DNA from 3 places in the Microbacterium sp. SGAir0570 genome. Region 2 is predicted to be linked to each of the others. Evidence: predicted binding sites of a transcription regulator. Region 2 holds the regulator's gene; each other region holds the start of a gene.
What was found. Region 2 encodes LexA, which represses DNA repair genes until DNA is damaged. Its sites were predicted from a motif close to TCGAACANNTGTTCGA; they were not measured.
Positions count from the first base shown of each region.

Region 1: a site for LexA is predicted at 2,109-2,124, ahead of C1N74_RS13700 (HNH endonuclease signature motif containing protein). Genes of this name have one in related genera too.
Region 3: a site for LexA is predicted at 1,876-1,891, ahead of C1N74_RS03475 (HNH endonuclease signature motif containing protein). Genes of this name have one in related genera too.

Region 1 covers NZ_CP027929.1:2,909,715-2,913,982, reverse strand. Annotated here, with positions in the region: gene C1N74_RS13710 (aldo/keto reductase family oxidoreductase) at 1-51, opposite strand, end outside; gene C1N74_RS13705 (SRPBCC family protein) at 129-617, shown strand; gene C1N74_RS13700 (HNH endonuclease signature motif containing protein) at 662-2,074, opposite strand; gene C1N74_RS13695 (fibronectin type III domain-containing protein) at 2,286-3,833, opposite strand; gene C1N74_RS13690 (ECF transporter S component) at 4,035-4,268, shown strand, end outside.
Region 2 covers NZ_CP027929.1:1,114,193-1,118,460, forward strand. Annotated here, with positions in the region: gene C1N74_RS05205 (prolyl oligopeptidase family serine peptidase) at 1-1,676, opposite strand, end outside; gene lexA (transcriptional repressor LexA) at 1,755-2,420, opposite strand; gene C1N74_RS05215 (LysM peptidoglycan-binding domain-containing protein) at 2,677-3,033, shown strand; gene C1N74_RS05220 (histidinol-phosphate transaminase) at 3,076-4,161, shown strand; gene hisB (imidazoleglycerol-phosphate dehydratase HisB) at 4,158-4,268, shown strand, end outside.
Region 3 covers NZ_CP027929.1:756,113-760,380, forward strand. Annotated here, with positions in the region: gene C1N74_RS03470 (Hsp20/alpha crystallin family protein) at 1-191, shown strand, start outside; gene C1N74_RS03475 (HNH endonuclease signature motif containing protein) at 405-1,841, opposite strand; gene C1N74_RS03480 (MarR family winged helix-turn-helix transcriptional regulator) at 2,009-2,440, opposite strand; gene C1N74_RS03485 (DUF2207 domain-containing protein) at 2,476-4,268, shown strand, end outside.

The sequences.
Region 1 (4,268 bases), 1.6 Mb from region 2:
GACGACGTTGGGGACCTGGATGTTGCTCCGACCGAGGGGGACGCTGCGCATGATTCTCCGTTGATTCAGGGGCGGGACGGTGGTGCTGCTCTATCAGTATGCGCGCCGGACCGTGCCACGGTGGGAGAGTGCCGGTCGTCGAGTCGCGTTGCGTCGTGCCTGTGCCCGCCGACGTCGCGTTCGCGGTGTCGCAGACGCAGGGCGCGGTGCGCAAGCGGTGGGATCCATTCATCCGGCGACAGCACCTGATCGGGGCGGAACGGCCCGCGAAGGGCGTCCGCACGTACACGGTGCAGCGCTTCGGGCTGGCAATGGAGAGCGAGTACGTCTCGTACAACCCGCCGTCGAACGTCGGGATGAAGATGACGAAAGGTTCGTGGTTCTTCGCGCGTATGGGCGGCGGGTGGCGGTTCAGTCCGGTCGAGGGCGACCCATCGCGTTCGTTGGCCGTGTGGCGCTACAACTTCGCCTGCCGCCCCGCGTGGCTCGCGCCGCTCGCGGAGCGCATCGGCAGCGTCATCCTGCAGCGCGACATCGACCGTCGGATCGCCGGCTTCGCGCGCGGATGCGAGGATCCCGTCGTGCTTGCTGAAGCGGAGCGCCTCCGGATCGCATAGACGGCCGCGCCGAGCGGCGCCGGCGAGTTTGTGAAGAGCCCGGGTCAGAAGGGCGGTGGCTCGTCCCTGCCTGCCCCGGGTGGCGGACCGGCGGGATCGGGAACGAAGCACACGGACGGAACCGGCACGTCTTCTCGGTAGATCCGGCCGAGGGGTGAGGTCCATTCGAGAACCCCGCCGCCGATCTGTCTGACTTCCCATTTCGTGAATTGCTTCATCGAATGGTGTCTTTGGCACAGGTGGGCGAGGTTGAAGATGTGGGTGTGCCCGCCGAGGGCGTAGTCGATGGTGTGGTCGAGCTCGCAGCGGATCGCCGCCCTCCGGCATCCGGGGAACCGGCAGTGCTGATCTCTCGCCTTGAGCAGTCTGCTCATCGCCGCGGTGGGTCGGTAGGTGTCGACCTCGACCCGTGTGCGGGTGATGGGATCGATGAAGAGCCGGTTCCAGATTCTCGCCCGGCCGGCGAGCTTGCGGGCGGTGTCGGCGTCGATGAGCGCGGCGCCTACCAGTTCGGCGGGGGCCTCGTCGGCGCCGGTCACCGTCTCAGAGGTCAGCGTCACCTGTACCTGCGCCCGGATCGCACCCAGCGGCCCCGCGGCGTCGCTGCCAGAGGTGGCGTCGACGGCCGGAGCGCCGCCGAGCAGCAGGTCGCCGAGGATGTCGGCGCGCAGCTGATCCATCGTGCGAACGTCGGGCGCCGCGGCATCCGCAGACTCCGCACCCGCGGCACCATCACCCGCAACGGCATCTCCCGGCGCAGCATCCGCAGGTGGAGACCCGTCGGTGGCGCGCGCATCCTTGACGGACTGAGCCATGGCGGTGAGGCGGTCGTGGATGCCTGCGGCGATGACGGTCGGCAGGGTGGCGCCGAGCTCGGACATGCCGTCGGTGCCGTGGGTCACCCAGACGCGTCGCTTCGCCGTTGCCGTGCGGTGCCGCTCGGCGAAGGACTCGGATCCCATCCGGGCAGCCAGGTTGCGGAGCGCCTCGCGCACCCGTGACGCGATGTCACGCTCGCAGATCGAGATCGCCTGCAGCGCGTAGTCGTCGCGGATGTCGTCGGCGAGGCCGCATCCCATCCGGACGACCGCATCGACATGGTCGCGCGTGATGCGCTGGTGCTCCCACGCCTCGAAGACAGCGGGGTAGTCGTCGATGATGGTCAGTGCGTGGTCGATCTCGATCTGCGCGCGGCGGTCGTGCGAGCGTCGCACCCCGGCGACCTCGGCGGCGATCGAGCGCATCTCCATGTCGGAGCCCATACCGCGCGGCCGCGTTCGCGAGCGCGCTGCCTGCCGGAGGGCGCTGCGCCCCGCCTCGGCGAGAGCGCGCGTCATCGCGATGTGGGCCGCGTGAAGCAGTTCGTCTGCTTCGGAGACCCGGTCGACGACACCGGCGTATGGCGACGCCGACGAGCCGGCCTGCGGATCGTATGAGTTGTCGCCGTTCGATGCCATGTTCCCATTCTGCCCAGGGGGTCGGACATTAACATCGAATATCCGTACATCGGTGGAGAACTTTCTCGTTGTCGAATTGTGGAGGAATCGGCGGCCTCTGTCGGACGGCGCACGCAGCGAGATGCGGGCGAAGCGAAAGGGCGCAGTGAAAGCATGTGCGGGGCACCGCCCCCCATGGTCGGTGCCCCGCACATCGTTCTCTCGATGAGCGTCAGTCGACGACTCGTCGTCTCGCGATCACCAGCCCGCCGGCCGCGAGAAGCGCCGCAGCCCACACAGCGAGCTCCCACGGCGCCGCACCGCCGGTCGATGCCAGAGCGCGCGTCTTCGCCGCCGACGCGACAGAACCCGCAGCCGAGCTCGCGCCGTCTCGGCCCTCCGACGCAGACCCGTCAACCCCAGCCCCAGACCCGTCAACCCCAGCGCCAGACCCAGACCCGGCACCCGCTCCGGCCCCAGCGCCAGGCCCACCCGGGCCACCGGTCGCGGGCGGAGTGGTCACCTCAGCGGCGCGCACCTCGACAGGGCTCCAGCCGAGCGTGCTGCCGTCGTCCGCGGTGAGTGCGAGGCGGTGGGCGCCCGTGGGGATGTCGGCGGGAAGGGCGAACGTCGCGATGCCGTCTGCCGTGACCGTGGCCACGCCCAGATATCGCGGCTCGGAGAACAGCCACCCGTGGACCGCCATACCCGCCAGCTCGCGTCCGACGTTCGCCGTCACCGTGGTGCCGGGGACGGATGCGCCGTTCACGACGACCCCGCCGCGGTTATCGCCGGTCAGCGCGTCGGGATCGGGCGCGGCCGGTCCGGTGACGGGACTCGTGGATGCCTGCACCGAGACGGGCGCGCTCTGCCCCGCGGCGTTCCGGGCGACGACCGTCAGCGTGTATGTCGTCGAGGGCTCGAGGCCGGTGAACCCGAAGCGTCCGAGACCCTGCACGTCGTCGACCTCGCGCGTTTCGGTGCGGCCGCCGCCCGTGAGGGTCGCGGTGTAGGTGGTGGGCAGATAGAACGGCCAGACCCCCTCCGGGAACGGGTTCTGCAGCGGGGCCGCCCAGATCTCGCCGAGCAGCGCCGTGGGGCTACTGTCACGGATCGTCACCGTCGGCTCGCCGGGAACCTCCGGCACCGCGAACCGAATGTCGCGGGCGCCCGTCGAGCCGTGACTGTTGTGCAGGCTCGCCTCAATCTCGTACGTGCCCGGCTTCAGCCCGGTCAGGATGAAGACGGTCCGGGTCGTCGAGGTGCGCGTGATCGGCTCGCCGCCGTCCATGGGACGGACGATGAGCTCGTATCGCTCGATCGGTCCGCGCTCGCCGATCGGGCCGACGCCGATCTCTGCGCCATCGACCCGGATGCTGATCGTGACTCCCGTCTGCGGCGGCAGATCGGCGACACTGTCGTCGTCATCGTGGCCAGCGCCGGACCCGTCGTCATTCACGTAGCCGGGCACCGCACTGGCTGCCGCGGGCTCAGCGGACTCCGGTGCGGGTGCGGGTGCGGATGCGGATGCTTCGGCGGTGACGCGCTCCGCGGCATCCGGTTCCCCAACCGGCTCCGCGGCTTCCGGGTCCGCAACCAGCGCCTCAGCCACCACCTCGGCACCTGCCACCTCGATTTCGGCTGCCGCGGTCGGCCCCGCCGGATCAACGCCTCCGGCCGGTTCGTCGGCATGCGCCGGGAGCGCTATACCGGCGACGACGAGCGTCGCTGCGATCAGGGCGGCCGAGGCCGCGGCGAGGGAGGGATGTCTTCTCTTCATGGATCCTCATCGAGAGCGAATCGCGACCCGCGCCCCAGTCGGCGAGCCGTCGCTCTTACGCTGGCATCGGTCGCCCGACGACGCGGGCCGTTCGGCCCCGCAACGCGCGTGTGCGAACAATCCCGAACACCCCGGCGGCCAGTGTCGATAGAGTGATCGCCGCGGGGCGAGGGGATCCGCCGCGCGTATGCGGTTTGCGACATGCATCCGCTCGAGGGCGGGGGAGCGCACGTGCAGGACGATGACACGCGATTCGGCGAGCCCGATTCACTTGACGCGATCGCGCGGGATCTGCTCGCGCTGAAGGATGCCGCCGGGCCGGTGTCGTACGCCGAACTCGTCCGTCGCATCGCACAACTGCGCGTCGAGAGGGGCGTCAACCCGGCGGCTGCCACGCCTCCGCGTACCACGGTGTACGACGCGTTCCGGCCGGGC
Region 2 (4,268 bases):
CGGAACCGCTCGGGCCGGCTCAGCGGCGATCGCTCGATGTAGACCGGCTCGGCTTCGGGGAGGGGGCCGATGAGACCGTCGAGGTACCGCGCCTCGAAGTCGTGCGTCTCGGCGGCCAGAGCACGCGCATCGCCGACACCGTAGCGCGAGACGCCCGCCCCGAAGACATCCGTTCCGACGAGCGCCGCGAGCACGGTCCAGCCGCCGGCGGATCCTCCCTCGATCGCCAGCCGTGACGGATCCGCGAGACCCTCGTCGGCGAGACCGCGTGCGGCCGCGGCGACGTCGTCGACGTCGACGACACCCCACTGTCCCTTCAGCCGTTCGCGGTAGGAACGGCCGTATCCCGTCGAGCCGCCGTAGTTGACGTCGAGGACGCCGATGCCGCGGCTCGTGAAGTAGGCCACCTTGCTGTCGGCCGCGCCGCCCACGTGCGAGGTCGGCCCGCCGTGCACCCAGACCAGGTACGGGGGCAGTTCGTCGGCCGGCGCGGTGACGTCGGGGTTGGTCGGCGGGTAGGCGAAGGCATGCACCAGGCCGTGCGGGCCCTCCGTCGTCAGCTGCCGGGCGTGCGGGATCCACGATGCGTCGACGTCCGGAGCACCGCCGCGGACCGCGCTCGTCTCGCCGGTGTCCAGGTCGACGAGCCACAGGCCCGCCCCTCCCGGCATCGCCCCGCTGACGAGGGCGCGGCTGCCGCGGACGTCTTCGATCTGCACGCGTGCGGTGGCGGGGAAGGGAAGCGGGATGGCGCCGCCGTCGCGGTCCACGATCACGAGCTGGTCCGATCCGTGGGTGCGCACGGCCACCAGGCGGCCGTCATCGAGCGGCGCGTACCAGCGGGTGCCGAGCACCCACAGGCCACCACCCGTGTCGGCGTCGGCGGGCGAGACGGCCGTGGGCGGGGCGTCGGTCGCGGGGTCGACGCGGTAGACATTCCAGCGTCCGGTCGGCTCGTCGGCGAAGAACAGCGCGCCGTCGTCGGTCCACTCGGGCTGCAGCGCGGCGGTGGCGCCGCCCGCGACGTCACGGATGCCGCGGGCGGCGTCCAGGTCGGCGACGCGGATGCGCGTGCGGTCCCAGGGCATGTCGGGGTGATCCCAGGCCACCCAGGCGAGGCGCGAGCCATCGGGCGACAGCGCCGGCTGGGCGACGAAGTCGCTGCCGCCGGCGAGCTCGGTCACGCTCGAGGCGTCGGGAACCTCGGCGCTGTCAGCGCGCTCGATGCGGACGATGTGGCGCTCGGGCGTGCCGCCGGGTCGTTCGCGTTCGCGAACCGCGAGGAGGACGCCGCGTTGCCAGCGGAGGCCCCCGTAGTGCGTCCCGGTCTCCTCCGGAGTGAGCGGTCGGGGATCGCCGCCCGGGCGAAGGCTCCGGATGCGCTGGTCGGACTTGTCGACGAAGAACAGCTCGCCGTCATCCGACACCGTCCAGGCGCCGCCGCCGTACTCGTGCACGCGCGAGCGTGCGTTCCAGGGCGCGGGGAGGACGACCTGCGCGGTGCCGTCGCCGCGGCGGCGCATGACCGCGACGCGACCGGCCTCGTCGGGCAGCGACTCGCCCCACCAGATCTCATCACCGACGAAGCTCGCGCCGTCGAGGCGCAATGATGACGCGCTGGCCCATGCCGCGGTCAGGGGAGACGGCCAGGAACCATAGGGAAGCTGCTGCGACATACAGCCACGCTACGCGAGGCCTGGCTTCCCGACCTCGTCCGGGGAGACGGTGGGGAGCGGATGCCGTCCCGGGGCGCCTCAGACCGTGCGCAGAACCGCCACGACCTTACCGAGCACCGTCGCGTCGTCGCCGAGGATCGGCTCGAACGCCGAGTTGCGGGGGAGGAGCCACGTGTGGCCGTCGCGCTGGCGGAGCGTCTTCACCGTCGCCTCGCCGTCGAGCATGGCCGCGACGATCTCGCCGTTGTCGGCGGTTGCCTGCGCCCGCACGACGACCCAGTCGCCGTCGCAGATGGCCGCGTCGATCATCGAGTCGCCGACGACCTTGAGCATGAACAGCTCGCCCTTGCCGACGAGCTGGCGCGGCAGCGGGAAGATCTCCTCGACCTGCTGGTCGGCGGTGATCGGCACGCCTGCCGCGATGCGGCCCACGAGCGGCACGAGGGCGGCGTCGCCGAGGGCGGGCGCGGCGTCGGCCGGGTTCTCGCCGGCGGTGCCCGGGAGATCGATGAGCACCTCCATCGCGCGGGTCTTGCCGGGGTCGCGCCGCAGGTAGCCGCTGAGCTCGAGCTGGTTCAGCTGGTGGGTGACGCTGGACAGCGACTTGAGGCCGACCGCGTCGCCGATCTCGCGCATGCTCGGCGGGTAGCCGTTGCGGGCGATCGCGTTCTGGATCACCTCGAGGATCGCGAGCTGCTTGTCGCTCAGATTCTTGCGTCGTCGCGTCTGCGGCTTCTCGCTCATACCGCCGGTCTCCTGTCGTCGCGCCCCGCCCCCGACCCGATGTCGGAGGTTCATGGTGGGCTCTCGCTGTCGAAAAGGTAGCCCGATACGACGGCGACATCGCGGAACGCTCCGCGTGTCTCTTCGATCGGTCTCCGATTTCGGTGGGTGGTTGACACCACACAATATCGAAGATACGTTCGGAACCGAAGTTCGCACCCGTCTCTCCCGGCCGAGAGGCGCGGGCGAATCTTCCTACCGCTCCCGAGGAGATGCCATGACCACGATCGATGCCCGCTTCGCACCGGCCCCCCGTACCCGCCTGCGTCTGACGCGCCGCGGACGCCGCGTCGTCGCCACGATCGCCGCCCTTCCGGCGGTCGTCGCCATCACGGCAGCCGTGCTCTCGGGGGGAGGCGCGCTCGCCTCGAGCGAGGTCGGCGCCCCCGCCGGCTCGTTCACGACCGTGACCGTGATGTCCGGCGAATCGCTCTGGTCCATCGCCGAAGAGGTGGCGCCCGCCGCCGACCCCCGCGATGTCGTCGATGCGATCATCCGGCTGAACGCTCTCGGCTCGGGCCAGCTCGAGGCCGGCCAGACGCTTGCGATCCCGGCCGAGTACGCCGCGAGCTGACTCCGGCGGCAACAGTGGCGCGCGCGGCCTAGCATGGGTGGGATGAGCCCGAGTCTGGATGATCTGCCCCTCAGAGACGATCTGCGAGGCCTCACCCCGTACGGCGCCCCGCAGGCGCCGCTTCCGGTCGCGCTGAACGTCAACGAGAACACGCATCCCGTTCCCGAAGAGGTCGCCGACGACATCCTGGATGCCGTAGCCCGCGCCCTGCGCGACGTCAACCGCTATCCCGACCGCGAGTTCACGCACCTCCGCGAGTCGTTCGCCGAGTACCTCGGCCACGGCCTGACCCCCGATCGCATCTGGGCAGCGAACGGATCGAACGAGGTCCTGCAGCACCTCCTCCAGGCCTTCGGAGGCCCGGGACGCACCGCGATGGGCTTCGGCCCCACGTACTCTATGTACCCCCTGCTGACGCGCGCGACCGGCGCCCAGTACGTCACGGGGACACGCGGACCCGACTTCACGCTCGATCCCACCTCCGCCGCAGCCCAGGTCGCCGAGCTCCGCCCGGACGTCGTCTTCCTGTGTGCGCCCAACAACCCCACCGGCACACCCCTCGGGCTCGACGTCATCGAGGCGGTGTACGGGGCCACCGACGGCATCGTGATCGTCGACGAGGCCTACCAGGAGTTCGCACCGCGCGAAAGCTCCTCCGCTCTGACGCTTCTCGGTGAGCGCAACCGGCTCGTCGTGTCGCGCACGATGAGCAAGGCCTTCGCCTTCGCCGGCGCCCGCGTCGGCTACCTCGCCGCCGACCCCACGCTCATCGACGCGCTCCGGCTCGTCCGGCTGCCGTACCACTTGAGCGCGCTGACGCAGGCGGCGGCGACAGCCGCCCTCTCCCACTCGACGACGATGCTCCGGATGGTCGACGAGATCGTCGCGCAGCGCGACCGGATGTCGGCGACGCTCGACGCCCTCGGCTATCACGCGTTCGAGAGCTGGACGAACTTCGTGCTGTTCGACGGCGTCGACGACCCGCGGGCGACCTGGCAGGCTCTGTACGACCGCGGCATCCTCGTCCGCGACGTGGGCATCCCGCACAGCCTGCGTGTGAGCGCCGGCACGGAAGACGAGACGACCGCGTTCCTCGAAGCACTGGCCTCGATAGACTCGGAGGCATGACCAGCCCCCGAACGGCCAGCATCCGTCGCGCCACGAGCGAGTCGAGCGTCGAGCTCGAGCTCAACCTCGACGGCACCGGGATCAGCACGATCGAGACGACCGTGCCG
Region 3 (4,268 bases), 360 kb from region 2:
CGCGCGAGCGTGAAGCCGCGAGCTTCCTTCGTCAGCTGAACCTCGGTCAGGGCGTCGACACGGAGGGCATCGCCGCGACGTACAACAACGGCGTCCTCACCGTCACCATCCCGGTCAGCGAGAAGGCCAAGCCGCGCAAGGTCGAGGTCACGACCGACGCAGCCGCGCCGGTGGTGCCGATCGAGAACTGATCGCGCAGATCCGCGTTCGCACGACGGGCGGCCGCAGCTCCCTCGGGGGCGGCGGCCGCCCTTCGCGTGCGGGTCGGTGCCGAATGCGTCGCGGATGCGCGGATGCGCGGATGCGCCGATGCGTCGCGGCTGAGCCGATGCGTCACCGCTGACCAACGGCGCGCGAGTCCGTCGTGCCCGGCCTCGGAACGTGCGCGGGCACACGCCCCGAACTCAGAACGGTGGAGGTTCGTCCGTCGGTGGCCCGCCGCTTCCGGCATCCCGTGGCGGGCTCGCGGTGTCGATGGTGAAGCAGACGGCCGGCATGGGAACGTCTTCGCGGTAGGTCCTGCCGAGGGGCGAGGTCCATTCGAGAACCCCGCCTCCGATCTGTCTGACCTCCCACTTGGTGAACTGCTTCATCGAGTGGTGTCTTTGGCAGAGGTGGGCGAGGTTGAAGATGTGGGTGTGGCCGCCAAGGGCGTAATCGATCGTGTGGTCGATCTCGCACCGGATCGCGGCGCGCCGGCATCCGGGGAACCGGCAGTGCTGGTCCCGCACCATCAGGAGTTTCTTCATCGATGCGGTGGGCCGATAGGTGTCGATCTCGACCGGTGTGCGGATGACCGGGTCGATGAAGAGCCGGTCCCATTCGCTGACCTGCCCGGCGAGTCGTCGGACGGTGTCGGCATCGACGAGCCCGGCCCCGACGGCTTCGGCGGGGTTCTCGTCCTTGCCCATCAGTGTCTCCGCGGCGACGGCGACTTGCACGCGTGCCCGGATCGCCCCCAGCCCACCGGCCCGGTCGGTCCCGTAGGTCGGGTCGACCACGGGCGCGCCGCCGAGAACGAGGTCGCCCAGGATGTCCGCGCGCAGCTGGTCCATCGTCCGGGTATCGGCGGGCTCGCCCGCTTCTGCGGCATCCGCCGCCGAACTCTCCCCGGCATCCGCGCCGGCGCCCCGGCCAGCGGCATCCGCCCCGCCCGCCCCGGCACCGCCAGTGCCCGCGACCCGGGCGTCCTTCACCGACTGTCCCATCTGCGTGAGCCGGTCGAGTATCCCGGCGGCGATGACGGTCGGAAGGGTGGCGACGAGGTTCGACATTCCGTCGGTTCCGTGGAACACGCGCACGCACCGTTCCGCGACCGCGGTCTTGTGCCGCTCTGTGAACGTCTGCGTATGCAACCGGGCCGCCAGGGTCTCCAGCGCACCCCGCACGCGAGAGGGCACATCCCGCTCACACACCCCGATCGCGGCCTCCGCGAACGAATCCCGCATCGCAGCCGGCACCCCCGCGCCGACGCGCACCACCAGATCCACGTGTCCGCGTTCGATCCGCCGCTGCACCCACGCGTCGAACACAGTGGGGTAGTCGTCGATGACCGTCATCGCGTGGTCGATCTCACCCTGCAGTCGGCGGTCGGTCAGCCGGGCCATCCCGGCCGCTTCGGCTGCCACCGACCGCAGCTCCATATCCGACGCCATGCCGCGCACGCCGTCGCGGCGCGCGTTGTGCAGGGCGGCGTGGCCCAGATCGGCCAGCGCCCGAGTGCGGGCGATGTCAGCGGCGTGAGAGAGGTCGAGCGCCTCCGCGTACCGCGAGAGAGCGAGCGCCTGCGACGGTGTGGGGGTCTCGCGTCCCACTTCGCCACCCACGCCATTCGCTGTCACGTTCCCATGATGCCAGCAAGGTGCGACATGTGAGTCGGACCTATGTTCGATTAAGGAACATCGGGTCACCGTCCCGCCTGGGGAGGAATCGACACCGCACGACGCCCCACGACACCGCGCGACGCCCCACGACACCGCGGGACGCCGCCCGACCGCTCCGCCGGGCGTCAGGGCAGGCGGCGCAGCTTCGTCGTCAGCTGCTCGAGCTGCTGCAGCTCCTCGGTCGACAGCACCGACATCCGCTCGGCGATGGAGCGACCGTGGGCCGCAGCGAGCCGGCGGAAGGCTGAGACGCCCTCCGGGGTCGCCGTGAGCATTGCGCCGCGCCCATCCGTGGGGTCACCGCACTTGGTGATGAGGCCGCGCGAGACCATCCGGTCGACCAGGCGCGACACGCTCGGCTGGCTGATGAGCATGTTGGCCGTGACATCGCGCAGCCGCGCCCGATGACCGGTGCCGCGCACGACCGTGAGAAGGACGTCGTACTCGGCTTGCGTGAGCTCATCGCCGGCGAAGTCGTTGCTGATGTCGTCGAAGATCTCGTGCTGCGCGCGGAACAGGCTCTCCCACGCTGCCACGGCACGACGACGATCGCTCATGGCGACAACTTTACTGCCCGCCTAAGCTGGTCGGCATGATGCGTCGCACCCGGGCGGCACTCGCGGTCGTGGTCCTCATGCTGATCACAGGCCTTTTCGGACTGACGGCCCCCGCCGCGGCATCCGAAGACGAATCCGCCGATGTCGACGCGTTCGTCTTCGATTCGCTTTCCGTCGATTACACCCTCACCCGCGACGAGGACGGCACGGCGCGGATGCGGGTCGTCGAGACCTTCGTCGCCGAGTTCCCCGAGTCGGATCAGAACCGCGGCATGCGCCGTCTTCTGCCCGAGACCTACAACGGGCAGCCGCTGCATCCGCAGCTCATCTCCGTCACCGACGAGAACGGGCAGGCCCGTCCCGTCGACACCGACAGCGAGGACGGCACGCTCGGCATCCTGACGCGCGAGCCCGGGTACCTGCACGGGCGGAACACCTTCGTCTTCACCTACGACCTCGAAAACGTCGTGTGGGACTTCGCCGACACCGGGCTGGAGTTCTACTGGGACGTCAACGGCACCGACTGGAAGCAGCCGTTCCGTGAGGTGACCGCGACGCTGCACATCGATCCCGTCCTCGCGGCCTCGCTCGCGGGGCGTCAGGCCTGCTACATCGGCGAGCAGGACAGCACGACTCCGTGTCCCGAGATCATCGCCTCACCGGACGGAACCACGATCACCGCCTCGGCGACCGACCTCGCACCGCACGAGACGCTCAGCTTCGCCGTCGGGTTCGACGAGGGCGCGTTCGAGGTATACGACACCGGGTTCCTGGCTTCGCCTCTGGGGTGGCTTCAGTCCGGGGCAGCGGTGCTCCTCGCCGGTGCCACCGGCTGGGCGCTGCGGAACCGCCGCCGGTACCTCCGCGACGATCCGGGGCGTCCGACGGTCATCGCGGAGTATGCACCGCCGCGCCGCATCGACGCACTCGATGCGGCGGTGCTGCTGCAGAAGACCTCGAAGGCGATTCCGGCCGAGATCCTCGAGCTCGCGCTCCTCGGTTCCATCCGCATCGTCGACGACGGCCACCGCCGCTGGGGGCGCGCGAAGCTGCAGGCGGAGCTCGTCGATCCCCGGGCCGCCGACGAGAACGGGCGCAGGCTCCTGCGCGGCATGTTCCCGAATCACCGACGCGGTGAGGTCTACCGTTTCGGGACCTCTGACACGCGGCTGTCGTCCGAGTCCCAGCGGGCGCTGAAGATGGCGAAGGACAGCCTCCGCGGGCGCGACATGTACAAGCCGGTGCCGAGGGGAGTGCGCGGCTGGCCCGTCGCCGCCTGGGCGATCGCGGCGGGACTGGTGATCCTGTTCGGGGCGCTCGCGCTGAGCGCATACGTCCACCCGGCGCTGCCCATCATCGGCATCGTGCTGGCGGGGGCGTCGTTCATCGTGGTCGTGTTCGCGGTCGCCGGCGATCCGTTGTCGGCCGCGGGCGCGGAGGTTCGTGATCACCTGCTCGGGCTCGACCTCTTCATCCGGTGGGCCGAGGCCGACCGCATCCGGATGCTGCAGTCGCCGACGGGCGCCGAGCGCGAACCGGTCGCGACGGACGACCCCCGCGAGGTCCTGCGGATCTACGAGCGTCTGCTGCCGTACGCCGTGCTGTTCGGCCGCGAGAAGGAGTGGGCCGAGCACCTGACGGCGGCCTACGCCGCAGCGGGTGTGAGTGCGCCGATCTGGTACTCCGGCTCGGGTGCCTTCGACGCCTCGTCCTTCTCCGCGGGCATCGGCACGCTCTCGTCGGCCGCGTCCTCGTCGTCGTCGACGTCGGGTGGCTCCAGCGGCGGCGGATCGGCCGGCGGGGGAGGCGGCGGAGGTGGTGGCGGCGG